3 regions of the Chamaesiphon sp. genome follow, and region 2 is predicted to be linked to each of the others. Evidence: riboswitches for the same ligand, from Rfam matches in the RefSeq annotation. Region 2 holds a riboswitch; each other region holds the start of a gene.
The links. Region 2 has a riboswitch for cobalamin ahead of ACEW9J_RS07325 (DUF1636 domain-containing protein). Riboswitches for the same ligand answer to the same signal wherever they lie in the genome.

Region 1 (6,378 bases), on a different contig from region 2:
TTCGCCTACTTGTTGAGGTGTGAGTAAATCCGCCCGACAGACAATTTCGACGATCCAGTGGGGACTATCTACCTGACGACACTGGATTTCTGGGTGAGTACTGAAGCCTTCTGCAAATACCTGGGTGAAGGCTTCCCGACTCAGGGCGGGGACGCGATCTTCGGCAAGGTCAAAGTTGTGAGAAAATAACATTCGCAGGGCTGGGGACTCATTCATGGCTAGTTGTGAAAGATTTTAGCTGAGTAATCAAATGGTCGAAATAGGGGCTGACGATCGCGTGTTGACTTGGCTCGATCCGGCGCAAACTAGCTGTCTTGAGTCCTTCAAGTCCGACTGTCATGGCATCAATCGGCACTTGTAATTCCTGATAGAGGAGCCGCAAATTGTCCAACCCATCGGCACTAGTATATTGGGCATTGCTGCCCACGATCCCATAGGTAATAGTGCGAAGATAATGCCAAAAGTCCCGCCAGCAAGCCTCAGCGCGTTCGGGAGGATAGAGTCCGCCCCCTGGCTCGGTAATCTGGGGAAATTGAGTGTAGAGTTCGGTTCTAGCTTCGGCAATGATTTCGACGACTCGATCGCGTAATAACTGCCCGACTGGGATCAGCTGAGAAGTCGGGGGTGAAAGTACCGCAATTTTGGCGCAATCTTCATCTGTGAGATACACTCTGGCATCTTCAGCAGCTTGAAATATGGCAATACTTGCGGCTGGATGCTGCAACTCCCAACTAGCAAAGCTCACAATTCTGGCTCTAGCAATCAGTTCTTTAATTCGATCGGTCAGCATTGGAAATTTTTGAATAAAAGTTAGACTCTATCCAGAGATATAGCCATCCCAAATGAAAAGCTAGGTTAATGTAGGGTGTGTTGGGCTGCTGCCGTAACGCACCAGTATTCGATCCCTATCTGATTTAGGATCGCTATATATCCAAATTCATTATATCCGCATGGCTTGACGAAGCTGTCACCACATAACTCGATCGCCATAGTGGGGTTCCTGGAGGTTGTTTGCTGACATACGCCAACAGCTCTGTAACTTGTGCCATCTGCAATCTGAGCGGTCTTTTTTGGGCATCAGCCAACCATCTCAACTCTGGCAACTTCGCAAAAATACCTGCCCACAGATAGTTCGTACCGACAGTTATCGGTTGCAAGAACTCAAACGGCGACGGTGGATATTGGGGTAAGCGTTGAATTGAGCCAGTTAGCACGGGATTTGACATCAGCGGGGATGGAGACAGCAGCACGATATTGCCTAGTGCATCTTGCTCTACTAAAATCAGATAGCCCAAGAATCCCCCAGGTATCTCTAATAATACTGATGTCCGACTGGCGATCGTCTGTTGAAACTTTTCCGAGCCAACTCCATCCCACAGACTAGAATCTGGCACATGCTCCGGTAATACTAGCCCAAATCGATCGGACGCATCCGCCGCCAAATTCCACAATATTTCCCACTGAGTTGTCAGATTGCGATCGAACCATTCCACATCACTAAAAAAATCAACTCGATTCAACTTCAAGCCAGTGAAAATCGCTTCCCAAGTCTGGCGATCCAATCTTTGCCCATTGAGAGCTTTTCGCGCCGCCTGTTCGCCGATAAGTTCGGGGACTCTCGATAATAATTTCTTGGTAGTACCAATTTTTCGCGCGGTTAGCATCGTTTTCCACTTAGCCAATCTCGCGCCGGAGATCTCGATCGCTTGAGCAGATCGATCGGAACTATTAGTTTGCATATAATTTTGATTTTAGCAGGAAGGAGGGAAACAAATCCCAAGAATGCCAACGATTGTGTCTTGAAAAGGTACTTTACCTGGGGAAACCCCAAGACCGCACTTTTCGCAAATCGTGGCTAGTGATGCAAAATCCGGATGGTGCGCGGACTAATCTAATATGTCCCTAAAGCCTAAAGCCTAAAGCCTAAAGCCTAAAGCCTAAAGTGGCTAGAGTTGGGTTTTGCTAGGAACTATAATCATTGAAAAATAGGGAACATCGCGCGGCTCGACATCTTCTATCGAGATAATCTTTTGATCCGTTGCTGTTGCCCGTTCGATATATTTTGCCCGATCTAACAAATCTAGATCGCTTAAAATCTGCCGAACTTTATCAAAATGGCGACGGAGTTTGATAATTGCCACAGCATCGGCATTGACTAATTGGGTAGTTAATACTTCAACTGATAAAGTCGCCGAAAGAACACTAAAAATATCATTACGGTAACATAATGGCATCCCGATCGCAGCGGCTGCACCCATCGGTGAAGATACCCCAGGTACGATTTCGGTAATGAATCGATCGGCTAATCGCGTAAATAAATACATGAACGAACCGTAAAATAATGGATCGCCCGCACATAATACTACGACATCTCGCCCCGCTGATAAATGAGCCGCGATCGGTTTAATCGCCTCAGCATATAATTCTTGGGCGGCTTCAGGATCGAGCGCACGGGGAAAATGAAAACAGACTTCGATTTGCTTACCAGTTAGATAGGGTGCGACAATCGATCGGGCGATGCTTTCATGGTCGTTTGCTGACTGATAGGCGACGACAGGAGCCGCTTGCAGGAGCCGAAACGCCTTGAGTGTCAATAACTCTGGATCGCCAGGGCCAACCCCGATCCCGTATAATCTCCCTGTCTGGATGGCAACCATTATTCCTGCTCCGTGGCTAGTGCATTGACAGCCGCAGCAGCCATCGCACTACCACCGCGTCGTCCGTGAATTGTGATAAAAGGTACGCCTCGACTATCTGCTGCTAGAGCAGCTTTTGATTCCATTGCACCCACAAAACCGACAGGGAAACCGAGAATCAGTGCGGGTTTTGGTGCGCCCTCGTCGAGCATTTCAAGCAATCGAAATAGAGCCGTTGGGGCATTACCGATCGCGATGACAGCTCCAGCTAAATAAGGTCGCCATAGTTCTAGAGCAGCAGCCGATCGAGTATTCTCTAACTTGGCGGCTAGATCTACCACCTGGGGATCTGGGAGCGTACAAATAACTTGGTTTTCCACAGGTAAACGTTTGCGCGTCACTCCATCTGCTACCATCCGCGCATCGCACAAAATCGGTGCCCCATTTGCTAGTGCTTTTCGTCCGACTCGAACTGCATCGATCGAATAATCCAGATCGCTGACAATATCAATCATCCCACAAGCATGGATTAGTCGCACTGCTACGGCATTGAAATCAGTAGGTAAGTTGTCTAATTGTGCCTCCGATCGAATCGTCGCAAAAGATTGACGATAAATTTCCGCACCATCGCGGATATAGTCTAGGGGTGCTGGAATCGTAATTTTAGACGGCATGAAGTATTTGGTGCAGTTGAACTGGAGATTGACGAGTCGTAAATGACTCAAAAGATTCTTGGGGATTAAGCCGCTGATGATGATAAGCCGCGATGAGATTGCCGATAGCGATTGGGACTGATAGCGGTGCTAAAAGATCGCTCTGCTCTGGCTCAGATCGGTCTGTAAAGCCCCCGATCGCCAGTCGATAGCTCCTGGTTCGTTCGTCTCCCCAGAGGGTGATATCTGCTCGATCGTGTTGGGCGCAGGATTTATCGCAACCGCTGAAATGGATATTCAATGGTCGATCGAGTGTAAAGTTAGCGGCTAAATACTCCGACAGGGCGATCGCATCCCGTTGAGTATCTGTCGCGCTAAACTGACAACCAGTTGCACCCGCACAGGCTCTTAATAAACTACTGGGATGATTGGCTGTTGTCACCAAGCTTAAATCGTTAATTAATCCCTGCACCCTCGCCAGATCGATCGCCTGGACATCGGGGATAATCAGATTTTGCCAGGGAGTTAAGCGGATCTGCCCACTCCCATACCGAGCGGCGATGCTCCCAACACCCCGCACTTGCGATCCACTCCATCGTCCCAACGGCAACACCACTCCCAAATAGTAGCAATCCGATTGGCATTGCTGATGTACGCCTAAATGACGATCGCTCAATCTAGATTGTGTCTGTGCAACATCGCCATTTTCCGTAGAGAACCGCTTTAGATCGAGGTTTTTAAAAACAAAACGCCTGGAAGTACCGAATTCTCGTTGGACTACTTCCCCAAAACCTGTCAATCCGTAGTGCCCGATCGCATCCCGCAGCCGTGGTTTTCGACGTGCATCCCCACCTAATACTTCGCTCCCGCGTCGATAACTTTGAGCAATCGCCGCCAACATCGGCACACATTCATCCGAGTCTAATCTGACATCTACAGGTAGCGGTGGATCGCCTCTTTCTCTCATCCCTAAATAGAGACTAAACTCGCGACTTCCAACAGCTAACAGCGTAATATCATTAGGTCGATCGACAATCCCCACACTTCCACCACCATCGAAACCCACACTAAATTTACTCGACAACACTCCCAATTCGGGATGCTCGGTGAGATATTCATGCCAAGCATCAGCCAATGGACGCACATCGATCGACTCCTGCGAGTCAATTCCCGCAGTCGGGCTAATCATAATATTGCGGATGCCATCGACAGCACTATTACCCGCCGCCAAACCACAGTCTGCTAATTTACTTAGTAACTCTCGATCGAGATCTTTGGCTAGCGATCGCAGTTGCAAATTCGCGCGATTGGTAACTTGAATATACTCTAAGCTGAGTGACTCTAGTAGACTCGCGATCGTCAGACACTGAGACTCATTTAACACTCCACCTGGAATTCGTAACCGCGTCAACAAACCATCACGAGCGATCGCAGGATGGTAAATATCTGGACAGATCGACCTTTCAACGGACACTGAATGTAACTCCTTCCCGATGCGACGCAGGGAATAGTAGATTAGAGTACCGCCTGCGGTACACTCAGGCACGGTATTCTGACTCGAAGCGTTCGCTCCATCACAGTTGCGGCACAGCCCTGGATTTTCACCAGACTTCCCCGATCCTCAGCTAGACCAATCTAACATGAGATGGTGACTCGTTGCCCTGACCAGATCGGAACAATCCCACTATCGCCCCGTCACAAACATTAAATTCACATTTTCCGGTAGGCAGTTTGGACTCTACATCCGATTCCAGAACAGTCGAATTCAGGCTACAATTGCCTTGTGTGTGAGTCAGTATAAATAACCATCCAAAGCTATGTCCCCCAGCCCACTAACCATAGTTGCTCAAACCGCCATTGGCGTGTCGGTTAGATCTGCTACCTCAGAGCACGAACAGCAAGTTACTAAATTGACTAAAGTATATCCAGTCGATCGACAAGAAAAATTCCTCGAACTTCAAGCCGAGGTTGAAACGCTCCTCTGCCACTTACAAGCTCTTCAACAAGTACGTCGATAATTTGTCAAGCAAAACTTTCTAACTACTCCCTTCCTAGTGTCAAATTAGACATCTGGTGTAGGGGGTGAATGGTGAATGGTGATGTCTCTCGATTGAGTGGGAAGGGAGTATCTAAAATAGCAGCATTTTAAATCAGTACACGGATCTGTAGGTTGGGTAGAGCAAGGCGAAACCCAACACACCCAACCAAAGTTTCTTTCATTCATTAGACGACATTTATGTCGGCTCAGTTGCTCGGAACGAGACACTCAGGTTAAATATTGGTGCGTTACGGCTTGCGCCTAACACACCCTACATCAACCTAGCTTTTCATTTAAGATTGCTACATGCGCTAGTTTTTGATACGGAGTTTGAGTCCCTGGATCGACAACGAAATCATTACTTATTACTTATTACTCAATCACCTAAATTAATTCATACAAAGTACTGCGTTGCCGATCCTGTCGATCGATCGCCCGAATCGCACCTTGCAAATCCTCCACCGACAAACACGTCCCGCCCTTAGCTCCCGCCATCGTCGTAATATGCTCCTCCATCAACGTCCCACCCAAATCATTACACCCCCAAGTAAGAGCAGTTTTCGCGCCTTCTAGACCCAACTTGACCCAACTGGGTTGATGATTGGGAATATAGTTACCGAGGAAAATTCGCGCGATCGCCGTTAATAATAAATTATCGGCTAAAATCGGCTGATCTCGTCCGACGCGACTGCGGAGAGGTGTGGGTGCTGATTCTCCCACAAAGGGGAGGATGATAAATTCAGTGATTCGGGTAGGGTAATTGTATTTAATTGCGTGTTGTTGAATCTGTTTTAACTGCTCTAAATGAGCGATCTGCTGGCTGGGTGTTTCGATATGTCCAGCTAACATGGTACTAGTAGTCGGCATCCCCAATCGATGAGCGGTGGTAACGATTTCAATCCACGTAGCACTATCGATCTTTTCAGGACAAATCACCCGCCGTACTGTATCATCCAAGACTTCCGCCGCCGTACCTGGCATCGATCCTACGCCAGCTTTTTGTAAGGCAACGATCGTATCTGCATAGCTCACCCCATCTTGACGAGCGATA
Region 2 (6,378 bases):
TTTTGGCTTTATCCATGTATTCAAATACCATCTGAAGCTTACCCAAAGCACCCAGAGCACCGCCACTAGGCTTCTTCATTTCATAAGCACCCAGGATTGCCAAACCCACACCCTGATACAAATTTCCGCGCAACGGATTGATTTTCATCAATTGCTCGGCAGCTTTGGTAGTTTTATCCCCATACACCTTCACTTGCTCAAAATCCCCAGCACTAAAGGGATACAGGGTACTCATAGCATACGTGAGTGGCTCATTTGGATCGGTTTTGAGTGCTAAGTCCAGATACTGTTTAGCCTTTGCATAGTCACCATCCCGAAACATTGCTTCCTTTGCTCTCTCGACATTAGCACCCTGCTTTGTTCTACTCCCCGCTGCGGGCAATATCATATTGCTGTTCGGTTTTACTAGTTTGGGTGAGGTTTTTGGGCTAGCTACTACTGAGGTAATAGTTGGGTTAAACTGGCTCATCGGTGCAAGGATCGCTGATTGAGTTAGAGTAACACCAGTAGCTAGGGCGAGTAGACTACGAACGGAAAACTTAAATTTCATGAATTAGGATCTGGTAACGATGAGATATGTACGGGGGTTTTAAAAATGCTGAGGATAGTATTATAAGTTAATCGCTCGATAGAGCTTCTTCCAATGACAGATCGATCGCCGTATACTAGAGTGTCTGGACGTGAGCATCGATCGAATGTTCCGATTGGATCTTACCCGATCGTTAGTGTATCCAGCACGGGAATTTCTACCAATAATTTTTTCATCATCCCTACTCCGTGCCCTAGATCGATGCTCAAACTCAAACATCTTTCCTACCATCCACCAGCAAGCGATCGACCGATTCTCAAGGATCTTAACTTAGAATTACCGCCCCAGCAATTGGGATTGATTATCGGTGCGAGTGGTTCGGGTAAAAGTACCTTGCTCGAAATTTTAGCGGGATTGGCAAATTGTACCAGTGGGAGTGTCTGTTGGCGCGATCGCGTGTTAGACTCCGATCTGCGTCAGCAACTGGGTGGACTGGTATTTCAGTTTCCCGAACGGCATTTTTGCACCAATTCTATTCTAGAAGAATTGCGACTGGGACATCCCGAATTAGGCACCGAACGAGTCGAGCAAGCTCTTAAATCCGTAGGTTTAGCCCAACTATCTCTACAGGTATCCCCTCACGCCCTCAGCGGCGGACAGCAGCGACGATTAGCCCTCGCAGTGCAATTGATTAGACAACCGTCTTTACTGCTGTTAGATGAGCCGACAGCAGGCTTAGATTGGTCGATGCGACAACAGTTAGTCAATTTGCTTGCCCAACTGAAACAGGAATGGACGTTATTAGTTGTTACCCATGATGCTGGGGATTTACTAGCAATTGCCGATAAATGTTGGCAGATCGATCGAGGAGTATTAATTGAAGCTAAGATCGATCGTTGAGTAGGCTTTAAGTTAGCGTTGCCGAAATCTTTTTTTAATATAAATTACACAACCACATGGATTCATCATCAATCTCTAGCCCAAACTGTTTGCCAAATATGGATAAGATGTGGCAAGAAACAATTGATTGGTGTCCTACCGCACAACAGCAGTCGCAGTTACAATCTTTATACTCAGAAGTAGTTAGTGCTAACCAACAATTAAATCTCACCAGAATTATCGCACCTGAAGAATTTTGGGAAAAACATTTGTGGGATTCCCTCCGAGGTGTTGGTGACTTAATTAATCATCCGTTGGAGCTAAAGGTCATAGATCTTGGCACTGGCGCAGGTTTTCCTGGCTTACCGCTAGCGATCGCCAGAACTGATTGGCAAATGACTCTAGTTGATTCTACTGCCAAAAAGGTCGGGTTTATCGAATATATCGCTCCTGAGCTTGGCTTAACTAATACTCATCCTTTAGTCAGTCGGATCGAAGCTTTGGGACAAGAAAGACAGCACCGCCATCAATACGATCTCGCGCTAATTCGAGCGGTGTCATCGGCAAATGTTTGTGCTGAATATACCCTACCTTTAGTCAAAGTAGGCGGGACAGCAATTCTCTATCGTGGCAATTGGACAGATGAGGAAGCTACTAGTTTAGAACTTGCAGTAGCAAAACTAGGGGGTGAGATTAGTAAGATCGATCGATTTACAACTCCCATCAGTGATAGTATCCGCCACTGTATTTGGCTGCACAAAACTACCGATACACATCCCTACTATCCTCGCGCTGTCGGTATCCCCACTCTAAAACCACTCTAGCATTGCGCTAAATAAACTCCAATACTTGACGATTTGAAGTTTCTGATGATAAGATTGCATATCAAATTTAAGCCATTTGGCTTAGAAGCGATCTGCCGACTCCGAAGATGGCGAGCATTTCTCAATTTTTGAGTATATATAAATAAAAATTGAAACTCACTCGATCGTCGCACTTAGCTAAATTTTGCTAATTAGTGCCAGCTCGCTCTAGCACATTCTCGAACTGAGAGTTCGAGCGAAAATGCAAGTCTGTGACCTGCCAAGATAGTATCGAAAGCGATTAGCTCTGACTCACCCAACAAATTCATTAGGTAACTTGTAAGGACACAATCATGAACACAACACTCAAAACTGCCATTGGCGGATTGTCCGCCATCGGCCTCTGTACGATAAGCTTGTCCGCCCAAGCGGTAACTCTTGTTAACGGCAACTTTACACCTGGAACGGCAGGACAGACCAGCTCCTCATTTTTCAACGCAGCCAATACTGGCTGGAGTACTACCGATAACAGTAAATTGAATTTTGTAGTGCCGATCGGTCTAGAATACACAGACAATCTCAACGTAGCAGGCGGTCGTCCCGATCCGAACTTGCAACTGCGTGGTACTGCGCCCATTGCCAGTCCTGATGGTGTCGCAACTTGGTTTGTAGCGGCAGATGGCGATCCTGGTTTCGGTGCCCCGATCTATCAATCAGTGAGTGGTCTGACAGCAGGCAAACAATATGATGTGACGTTTTATCAGGCTGCCGGACAGCAAAGTGGATTTACTGGTCCGACAACCGAAAGATGGCGGGTCGGTTTTGATACGAGCATTCTGACTTACGCAACCACTGGCGCGCAACTCGCAAAGACTCAGCTATCAGCCATAAATATATTTCCAGATACAGCTACGCGGGTAACTGATTGGCAGAAACAGACATTAACATTCACAGCTAATACCACCAGTGATATCTTGACATTTTTGGCAGTTGGTACTCCCGATGGAAGACCACCCTTCTCGCTCTTGTCTGGTGTCTCGGTTTCGCCTACTGCCGTTCCCGAACCTTTTACGATTATCGGTACGATTGTCGGCGGTACAGCAGCTTTACGGTTGAGAAAGAAACTAACTAAATCTACCAAAAATGCCTAAATAAATCCTAAATTGTTAGAACTACTAGCTGTAATTTTCACCTGATAGTTCACTTGAGATCGCTCGTGACGATCGAAACACCATTTGCGATTGAGGTTGCGCCATCGTTAAGCACGACCTCAATTCGATCTGACCAGATTTTTTAACCCAAACTTGGAGACGCTTTGATAACGTGCAGCAGTATTTGTCATCATTAGCGTTAGATATATTTAGATTATGCGCTTGGTTAGTCATCCTCGCGATCGTCTTTATCCCGCTAGAACGGCTTTGCGCCCAGCAAAAACAGCCAGTCTTCCGCAAAGAATTTTTTATCGACTTGGGTTATTACTTCCTCAATAGTCTGCTACCCAAACTGCTGCTAATTCTGCCGATGTCGATCGTGGCTGCGGTAGTACATCAGCTCGAACCCAGTGGAATCTATACTTGGGTAGCAGCTCTACCCTTTCGAGTTCGGTTCGTCCTCGCAATAATCGTCGGCGAATTTGGTGCGTACTGGGGGCATCGCTGGTCGCATGAGATTCCCTGGATGTGGAGGTTTCATGCAGTCCACCATAGCTCGGAAGAGATGGACTGGTTGGTAAATACTCGCGCCCATCCGTTGGATATGTTTTTTGGACGGTTTACGGGCTTACTCCCGCTCTATCTCCTCGGTTTGGCACAACCCACCGCAGATGCAGACATCCTACCAGTGCTATATTCGTTGGTCGGCACCGTCTGGAGTTTCTGGGTTCATGCGAATATGAATTGGCGGTTTGGATTTGTCGAACGAGTGTTGGCTACGCCAGCTTTTCATCATTGGCATCACACGAATGATGGCGCGGAGTATATTAACAAAAACTATGCCGCGATTTTACCCATTATGGATATCCTCTTCGGTTCATTCTATCTCCCAAAACATCGCTGGCCGCAGAAATATGGGATCGAAATGTCGATCGAGCCAAGCTTTACCGGACAACTATTACAACCATTAAAACGGTAGTTATAGCAATCCTAGATGAGAAGCTTAACCCCTAGAAGGCGGACTTTGCATCATGAGCAGAGACTTCAGTCTCTATGCTAACCACAACCCCTTAGTTTAACTCTGCGTTTTCTTGATTATTGCCCCTTTTCCAGAACACAGGCATCCTCAACACCCATTTTTCCCTACATCCGCTGCCAAAATCTTAACCGCCCTGGCGACTATTATACTACATTATTGGGGGTCGATATTTCAGACCAAAGTCTGCGCCAACGATTTTTTGCAAGCGATCGCAGAACCTGTATAATGAAAATTCGATCTGGTTTGAGTAGGGAACAGCTACTCAAAGTAATGGGGAAAGCCTGGTGAAAATCCAGCACTGTCCCGCAACTGTAAATCGTCTGCATCAGCGTCGATTGAGTCAGAATGCCCGCCAGAAGCTACATATCGGTCAATTAACCTACGAGGTATTAGGTGAACCCAGAACATTGTTTATTTGTTTGTACCACTTGCGGTAGTAAGTGGCAAGATGGTCAGCGCGTTGGTACGAGCGAGGGCGAACGCCTACTACAGCAGCTCGAAGCTTTGCACCAAAAGTGGGAGTTAGCGACAGAGTTTCCGATCCAAGCTGTAGGTTGTATGAGTGCCTGTAGTAAGTCCTGTGTGATTTCCTTTGCGGCGGCGGGGAAGCATACATATCTGTTTGGTGATATTCCGACCAACGATCCGAATATCCCGTTGAGCAATATCCTCGACTGTGCTGAAAAATACTATCAGCATTCCACTGGAGTATTACCTTGGGGAGAACGTCCCGCACCGCTCAAACAAGGCATCCTCGCCAAAATTCCGCCCCTCACTACCCCCACTCGTACCCATGCGGCACTATAATCGCTCCCGCCGCGCCAATTTGTTTACCCAAAACTTGCTGTGGATTGGCTATCAGGCTTGGCAAGGTTATCTAAATCTCGATAGAGGGGCAGTAGTCATCAGTAGCGAAGTGGATCTCCTGGACGATTCTGACCGCCACTGGGGAGACAATCTCGAACCCAGTCTTAATTTTCGCTATATCCCTCAGGCGCAATTGTCTATCTACTTACAAGAGTGGCTGGTACAGACTCCAGCGATCGATCCCATTTTAGCTGCTGTCGCTAATTATCAGCCGCAGACTGAGCTAATTTTTGCGATCGAGTCTAGCTCTCTCGATCTCGGCTGGTGTCAACGCCTAAAAATTTCGCCTCCAGACTGTTATCAACAGATCTGTCGGCGATGGAGTGAGTTTGAATTAGGGGTTAGGGGTTAGGCTTTAGGCTTTAGGCTTTAGGCTTTAGGCTTTAGGTTTTAGGGACAAGGGGCTAGGAACTATAATTAGTTCTTAGTCCCTTCACTTTACTAGCTCTCAGTCTCCCAATCCCCCAATCCCCCAGTCTTACTCGGCTGTAGCTAGTTCGTTATTGTTGCGATTGCGTTTGCGAGTTAGAAGGTTGAATAATTGGATACCGATCGCTTTAATGAGATTACCTTCTAATTCAGTGAACATAATCATGTTCATCCCAAATGCTGCGTTAGCCTCTTCGACGACTTCATCGGCTTTAGCTTCGTCGATGGGTAATTCATTCATCGCTTGACGGTAATTGCTTTTAAATGCTTTTTCATCAGGAATTTGTGCAAACTCATAAAACGCCGTTCCTTCACCGTCAGTGAGTTTCATCGCGTTCTGAGCAATTTTTTTGAGGATTTGACCGCCGGAGAGATCGCCTAAGTAGCGGGTGTAGAGGTGTGCTACCATCAGTGCGGGGTCGCGATCGGCTACTTCATGAATTCGGGCGATATACTTTTTGGTAGCCTCTGAGGGAGCTACTTGCTCTTTCCAATTGGCTCCATAATAGAAGGCTAAGTCTTGTTCTAGCGCAGCCTTGCGATCGAGTTCGGGGAAAAATACTTTAGACAAAATTGGATCGTTGGCACGTTTGTGCATTTCCTCTTCCATCGCTGAATAGACGAAGTAGAGATTGGTGACTAGCTTGCGGTAGGATTTTTTCTCAACAGTCCCTTTGAGGA
Region 3 (6,378 bases), on a different contig from region 2:
ATCGGTTGAGGAGTTGTTTTTTCACGCATAATTTAGATTTGGATGATAATACTTCTGGTTATGATTAAAATCATGCGATCGTTTCTAGTAGGTGAGGGCGGGTTTAAATTACATTTTTGGCAAAATCGATATTGATGGTATAAACCCGCCCCTACAGGTTATTATTTTGTTTATTTAATCAGAGGTCGGTAATAAACAAATTGATGTTGTGGTAATAATTCTGGATGTAAAGCCTTAACTAAATCTGCCAATACAATATCGGGATTTGCAGTTCCACCTTCCCAGAAATCATTACCACCTGTTGCGTTCATTCTGGCTGTTGGATTGAATAGCTTTGAATTTTTCACTGCTCTAAATTTGCCATACCTTCGATCGCTATTAGTTACATCATCAACACTGCGCCAAGCTTGACTACTATTAATCCAAACTGCTGCTGACTGCGCTCGATCGAATACCTGCTCGAAGCTCAAATTTAGACTACCAGTCGATCGATCGTCTTTCCAGATATAATCGCCCCCTGCATCGGCAATAAATTTTGCTGAATAACTATCGCCGCCAGGAATATACCAAGTACCGCGACTATCGAAACCAGAGAAAACAGTGGGCTTGTTTTTGGCTTGACTGGCAATTTTCGCGATCGAGTTATATCTACTTTCCATCTGACTAAATACTCGCTCTGCTTCAGTCTCCCGATTGAAAAATAATGCCATAAATTTCAACCACTCCGCCCTACCTAATGGGGAAGACTCCATATATTCAGCAATAATCGCGACGGGTAAACCTGCTTCTATTAATTTGGGATGACTATCTGATTTAGGATTGCCCACCCCATAAGTAGTAACTAGCTCAGGTTTAATTTCTAGGACTTTTTCGACATTGGTATTATTGCTTCTCCCTACTTCCTGCAATTTTCCGGCTTTGATTTTTGCTACTACACTGGGTGTATTAACTTGATTGAAGTCGCTGACACCAATTAATCGATCGACTAAACCCACTTTATCTAATAATGGTAAATGAGTTGTAGACATGACTACTACTGAATTAACTGGTACTTGGACGATTTGGGATTTATCGAATCCTGGCGGAATCGGTGTATTGCATTGCACTAATACATATTGAAAAGTAGTATCGGCATTGCGCCACGGATTTTTAACCGATACAACTTTATAGTTACGATGATATTCAACCGTAAATCCTTTGGATTGAGTTACTTTAACTTTATCAGGGAAGTAATCAACTTGAGGGTTATAAACAGTCGAGCATTTAGAATTCGAGGTTATAGGATTTGGTTGTTTTTGCTGTCGTTGGCGTAGTCTCTCAGAATGAGAATCGCAAGCTGATAATAATACCCATCCGCTCCAACTTATGAGTAATATAGATCGCCAGAATTTAATTTTACTAGAGCGGCAACGCTTCATTTTTTTCCTCATCTTCATACTCCTATCTTCATGATGCGAGGATCTCAGTTACCATTTACGAGGTAGGGGCAATTCATGAATTGCCCCTACCTTGTCGATTATGACTGCGGATATAAATGTTTAGTTACCTTCTGATTTTCAACTAGATGTTGAGTAACAATTTCCTTCGCCACATCTGGAGTTACCCGTGCATACCAAGTATGTTCGGGAGCGCGATCGTCACCCGAATAAAAGACAATTGGCCCCATCTTACAGACCTCCAGACAGCCAGAAGCAATCAATTCAATGTTTTCTAATCCCGACACTGCTAACTGATGTTCTAGAGCCTCATACACCGATTTCCAGTCACGTCCGGCATTGCAACGAGTCGATCGACAGACGGATATATACGGACGATTCAAAGGATTAGATTCATAAGGAATATCCATCGTTCCCAATACATAAATCTGGCGCAACTTGTCGTACAGTCCTAACTTAGCTAAATTGGGTTTATGCTCTGGTAATAAATCCTCATTTTCCCCAAGAAAAGCATTGGGTAAAAATATTGTCATCATTTTTTCACCCCCACCATTCCAAAACTGAATTCCCCAACTCCGTGCCTCACCGTCAGCATTCAATCGTCGAGACAAAGCTGCTCGACTTACCCGCCGCACTTGGCGTAAAGATTCGGGAGTACGCCCAGTTGCGCCGCCCTGATTTTCCGCAACACACAAGTGCATATGCCATCCTTCAGTAACCACTGTCAGATAGCCATCATAAATCCGACAAATTTTCGGTGGAGCGGTAAATTCTAACTCCAATACACTCCCATCTACCATGTGCCCCAAACCCACTTCTTGCCAATGTTCTTGAAATAATGAATGCAAAAGTGGGCCGAGAACATCTAGATCTGTGGGAAAATCTTCATACTCGATCGAATTACCATTATAGGTATCCTCCCGCTCGACTTTCTGTAATGGTGTAACTCGACGTTCAAAAGTTGCAACTGTCATTAAATTATCCTCCTAAAATTTCCAATCGATCCCAGTCCGAAATGTCCTTCCGGCATCGGGGAAGCCAGCAAACAGTTCGTACCTCTGGTCAAAAATATTCTGGACGCTAGCATTGAGAGTTACACTGCGATCGGGATTGAGTGGCGCGACAAAGTTAAAATCAAAACTCGTAAATCCAGGTAAAAACTCCGTGTTTGTATTATTGGTTGGATAACCGCTGAGGGAATTTAAAGCTAGCGAACTATACCAACCAAAAGGATTTTCATAAGATATCCCCATACTCAATTTATCTGCACCTACAAAGCGTAGTTCTTTATCTACTACCGCTGGATTTGCATCTTGTTTAATCTGCGGACTATTAATAGTATAATTCACAAATCCATAGACATTTGGAGCAATTTTGGCATTTAAAGAAGCTTCGATCCCTTGCGTCTGTACTTCGCCGATATTAGTAAAAGTTCCTGACACGCCATTAACAGGAGGACTGATGTTTTGGAAGGCAATAACATTACTAATATTATTCTGGAAAGCAGTCAATCGCAATAGTCCAAAATTACCCAATTTTTGATCTACGCCAACATCAAAACTATTACCAGTTTCCGGTAACAAATTAGGGTTGCCAATAAAGGTAGGGTTTGCTGAAAAGAGATTTGATAGCGTCGGAGTCCGAAAGTTCCTAACATAGTTAGCCCGCAGAGTTGTCGCCGAATTGACATCCCATTTAACGCCCAGTGTCGGAGAAGTCACACTACCATTTGTCAAGCTACTAAAATCTTGTCTGAGTCCTGCTGTTGCGCGTATTTGAGGATTGAGATCGACATTATACTGAGCGAATAATGCCCCCTGTGAAATAGTTCCATCATAGCCGAGTATCTGAGTGCCGCTAGCAATATTATTAGTGGTATTACGATTATTAGTATTGCGATAATCGAAGCCATAAGTAATGTTTTGAGTGGGTGTAATCTGCCAATTATGCTGAGTTTGGACACCTAATGATTTTTGTTTATTATCAAATTGGCGCAGGGTTTGAGGCGTTCTAGATTTTACCACTTGTCCACCGACAACGGAAAGGGTATCAGCGAAAGCAGTCCGATTATCAAAGCGCGTACTCAAACTATCATAATAAACTCGTCCCGTTAAGGTAGAATCGTTACCATTACCAAGTTTTTGGTCTATCCCTACATCAAATAAAAATTGGTCGTTATATTTTCGATTAGAATCTGTCAGCCCATTAAAAAATCCTTGCCCGTTTTGAGGATTAGGTGTCGGTACGCCCCCAGGTACGCCTTGATTTTTGGATAATAATATCCCCGTAAAATTTACTTTCGTGCGATCGCTAAGATCGACATCCGCCCGTACTCTCAGGTTATTATAGATAGCATCGCTATTCGTGCGCGTCCCTGAAAAGTTGGCAGATGGAATTGAATAGGCGTAATTATTATTCGCTTGAATGAGATCGTAACCAATCAGCCAGCCGATATTTCCATCTTTTTTACTAACATTAAAGCCAAATTTGGTGTAACCGAGATTGCCTACTTCAGTTTGGGCACCAAAGGAAAGTTTATCGCTCGTCGGACGACTGGTAACGATATTAATAATACCGCCGATCGCATCCGAACCATAGAGGGTAGAACCACCGCCAGGTAGAACTTCAATGCGCTCGACTATACTCGTCGAAAATTCACTGATATCGAAAGCTCCAGATCCCAAGTTATTAATCGGGCGACCATCTAATAAGATTAACACCTGTTCCCTATTGCTGCCCCGAATAAATTGACCGCTGAGGGCATTTACTTCGGTTCCGACTGTGCCACCCCCCAAAATACCTGGTAATGATTGAAGTGCTTCTTTAACTGTTCTGGCTCCTTGCGCTTTAATTTCGTCCTTATTAATGACGTAAGCTGGGCGGGTAGAGTCTTTGAGCGTCCCTTCTTTGCGGAATGGGGAATAGATGGGTTTACTCAATAACCTATCGCCGTAGACGTTGATTTCTAACTCTTCAGCTTTGGCTGGGGCTGTTTCTGGTTGTGGCGTGGGGGCTTGTTGAGCTAGGCTAGATTGCTTGGCATCCAAACCCAATCCTAGTGCTACAGCAATGATGAGGATTTTGATCGATCTGAGATACTTGATATTTTTAACGGACATGGATCTGTTTATCTGAGAGGATTACTGCTAATTTTGCGAGTTTTGCGAGTCGATCTCGATCGAATGGATTTAAGAGAATGATAATCATTCCCATAATATATCATCAAAGCCACAAATCGCTCGCTCTAAAAATAGTTGCTAAAAATTTTTACTAAAAGTCCCACTAAACCTCTAGTAACTAACTTGGGGTGACTGCCAGTGACAAGCATTATCTATACCTAGACAGCACCACGACGATCGATTTTGATTAAATACTCACTGGGAGTTCGATACTAGGAACGATCCCAATTACGCCTTTTCTGAGTCGTTCGGGACGTTCCGACCACTTCATTGCGCCGTCTGGTTGGCGACGATAGAGACTAGCACACTCCAAAATTGACTGAGATACCTCAGCTAAAGAAGTACCATCTAGATCTCCAAATAGATAAGTAGATTTACCAGCCGCCGCAAAAGCAACGACACAGGGACGACTGCACGCGCCCATACATTTAACTGCTTTGACCTCAAAGTCTTCCGTCAACGGGCTTGTAGCTAATCGAGCCGTCAACTCTTGATGGAGTAAATAACCGCCGCTGTTGCCTACTTCTCTGCCGTTTTGCCAATTGCCAGCGCAAGATTGACACACGAAAATTGTGTGTTTGTCATCCATAATATTTTCCCCTCTGTGCCTCGCAGAATATAAGTCGGGACATATCGATATCGGCGGGTGTTCTGACTAATCGACTACCCCAGGTAATCGAAACACAGTTGCGGGACAGCGTTGGGTTTGCACCAAACTTTCCCCTTTACTTTCGATCGATAATCTCGATCGAAACCGAATCTACTCTCAACACAGTACCATAGGTTATCAAATCTGTTGCGAGTTAATGATAATTATTTGCAAACTGAATTAATTTAGCAAGAATGATTATCATTCTTGCTATTTGTGATATGCTATACATGTTTCCATTCATCTTCGCAGTTCATGGATCGGCATCCCATCTACCTAGTGACAGGGCCATGCGGTTCTGGCAAAACTACCTGGATTCACCAACAACTGACTACCAGCACCGAACCTAGTGCTTATATCTGTCTGGGTGCAGATGCTACCCCGATCGATCTGACCTATATTACAGCGACATGTCCCCACGTCAAACCGATCTCGGCTGGGGCATCCTGGACACAGTTAGCCGAGATCCAACCGCTATATGTTGAGATTGCGCCGCAACTCGATCTAGCCTCACTGCAATTACCTGTAGATATCGAATCTTGTCAACGAATTGCGATCGTTCCAAAGGGTTTAATTGAGAGTGAATATCACGATTGGGCGACTCAAACTCTTATCAGTGAAGTCACCGAAAAGAATGTCGCGCTAACTGCCTCTCCGCGCTGGGGATTGACGGGAGAAGTACTAGATCCAGCTAGTTTAAATATATTATGGGATGAATTAATTCAGGGAGCTTATGGTGAAGTTGCCAGGGCTAAAGGTATTTTCGAGATCGTTGATGGTCGATCGTTTTATTTTAGCTTTGGCGTCGGTTTTCCCGATTGTACTTATTTTGAACTGCCGTTACCGCCAGTCTTGGCAGGCAGACCGACCCGATTTAGTGGATTGGAAGTTGTGGGAAATAATTTGCAACCTCAGCTAATTATGGAAACACTAGAAGACTGCGGTTTAGATGATAACGCCCTGGCTTATTATCAAGCACAAATTAAATCCCAATTAGAAGTCGAATCACCGGAAGAAGTAGCAGTATGAAAATAGCAGTAATGTCTTGCATTCATGGTAACTATGAAGCTTTGAATGCGGTATTGTCAGACATCGATAAACAACGGGCAGATAA

Region 1: another riboswitch for cobalamin. It lies ahead of cobG (precorrin-3B synthase); the one in region 2 lies ahead of ACEW9J_RS07325 (DUF1636 domain-containing protein).
Region 3: another riboswitch for cobalamin. It lies ahead of ACEW9J_RS14835 (DUF1636 family protein); the one in region 2 lies ahead of ACEW9J_RS07325 (DUF1636 domain-containing protein).

The regions. Positions count from the first base shown of each region.
Region 1 is NZ_JBGSQZ010000008.1:18,048-24,425, reverse strand. Features, by position in the region: gene ACEW9J_RS00515 (DUF2656 domain-containing protein) at 1-216, opposite strand, end outside; gene ACEW9J_RS00510 (phycobilisome protein) at 209-790, opposite strand; gene ACEW9J_RS00505 (hypothetical protein) at 924-1,739, opposite strand; gene cobI (precorrin-2 C(20)-methyltransferase) at 1,947-2,657, opposite strand; gene ACEW9J_RS00495 (precorrin-8X methylmutase) at 2,657-3,310, opposite strand; gene cobG (precorrin-3B synthase) at 3,300-4,835, opposite strand; cobalamin riboswitch at 4,814-4,947, opposite strand; gene ACEW9J_RS00485 (hypothetical protein) at 5,107-5,307, shown strand; gene cofH (7,8-didemethyl-8-hydroxy-5-deazariboflavin synthase subunit CofH) at 5,712-6,378, opposite strand, start outside.
Region 2 is NZ_JBGSQZ010000103.1:263-6,640, reverse strand. Features, by position in the region: gene ACEW9J_RS07350 (Sll0314/Alr1548 family TPR repeat-containing protein) at 1-550, opposite strand, end outside; gene ACEW9J_RS07345 (ABC transporter ATP-binding protein) at 791-1,429, shown strand; gene rsmG (16S rRNA (guanine(527)-N(7))-methyltransferase RsmG) at 1,486-2,232, shown strand; gene ACEW9J_RS07335 (PEP-CTERM sorting domain-containing protein) at 2,565-3,362, shown strand; gene ACEW9J_RS07330 (sterol desaturase family protein) at 3,547-4,341, shown strand; cobalamin riboswitch at 4,624-4,773, shown strand; gene ACEW9J_RS07325 (DUF1636 domain-containing protein) at 4,795-5,208, shown strand; gene ACEW9J_RS07320 (hypothetical protein) at 5,195-5,620, shown strand; gene ACEW9J_RS07315 (heme oxygenase (biliverdin-producing)) at 5,747-6,378, opposite strand, start outside.
Region 3 is NZ_JBGSQZ010000197.1:5,540-11,917, forward strand. Features, by position in the region: gene ACEW9J_RS14815 (iron chelate uptake ABC transporter family permease subunit) at 1-29, opposite strand, end outside; gene ACEW9J_RS14820 (ABC transporter substrate-binding protein) at 171-1,418, opposite strand; gene ACEW9J_RS14825 (ferredoxin) at 1,517-2,410, opposite strand; gene ACEW9J_RS14830 (TonB-dependent receptor) at 2,423-4,555, opposite strand; gene ACEW9J_RS14835 (DUF1636 family protein) at 4,803-5,204, opposite strand; cobalamin riboswitch at 5,239-5,389, opposite strand; gene ACEW9J_RS14840 (GTP-binding protein) at 5,520-6,293, shown strand; gene ACEW9J_RS14845 (metallophosphoesterase) at 6,290-6,378, shown strand, end outside.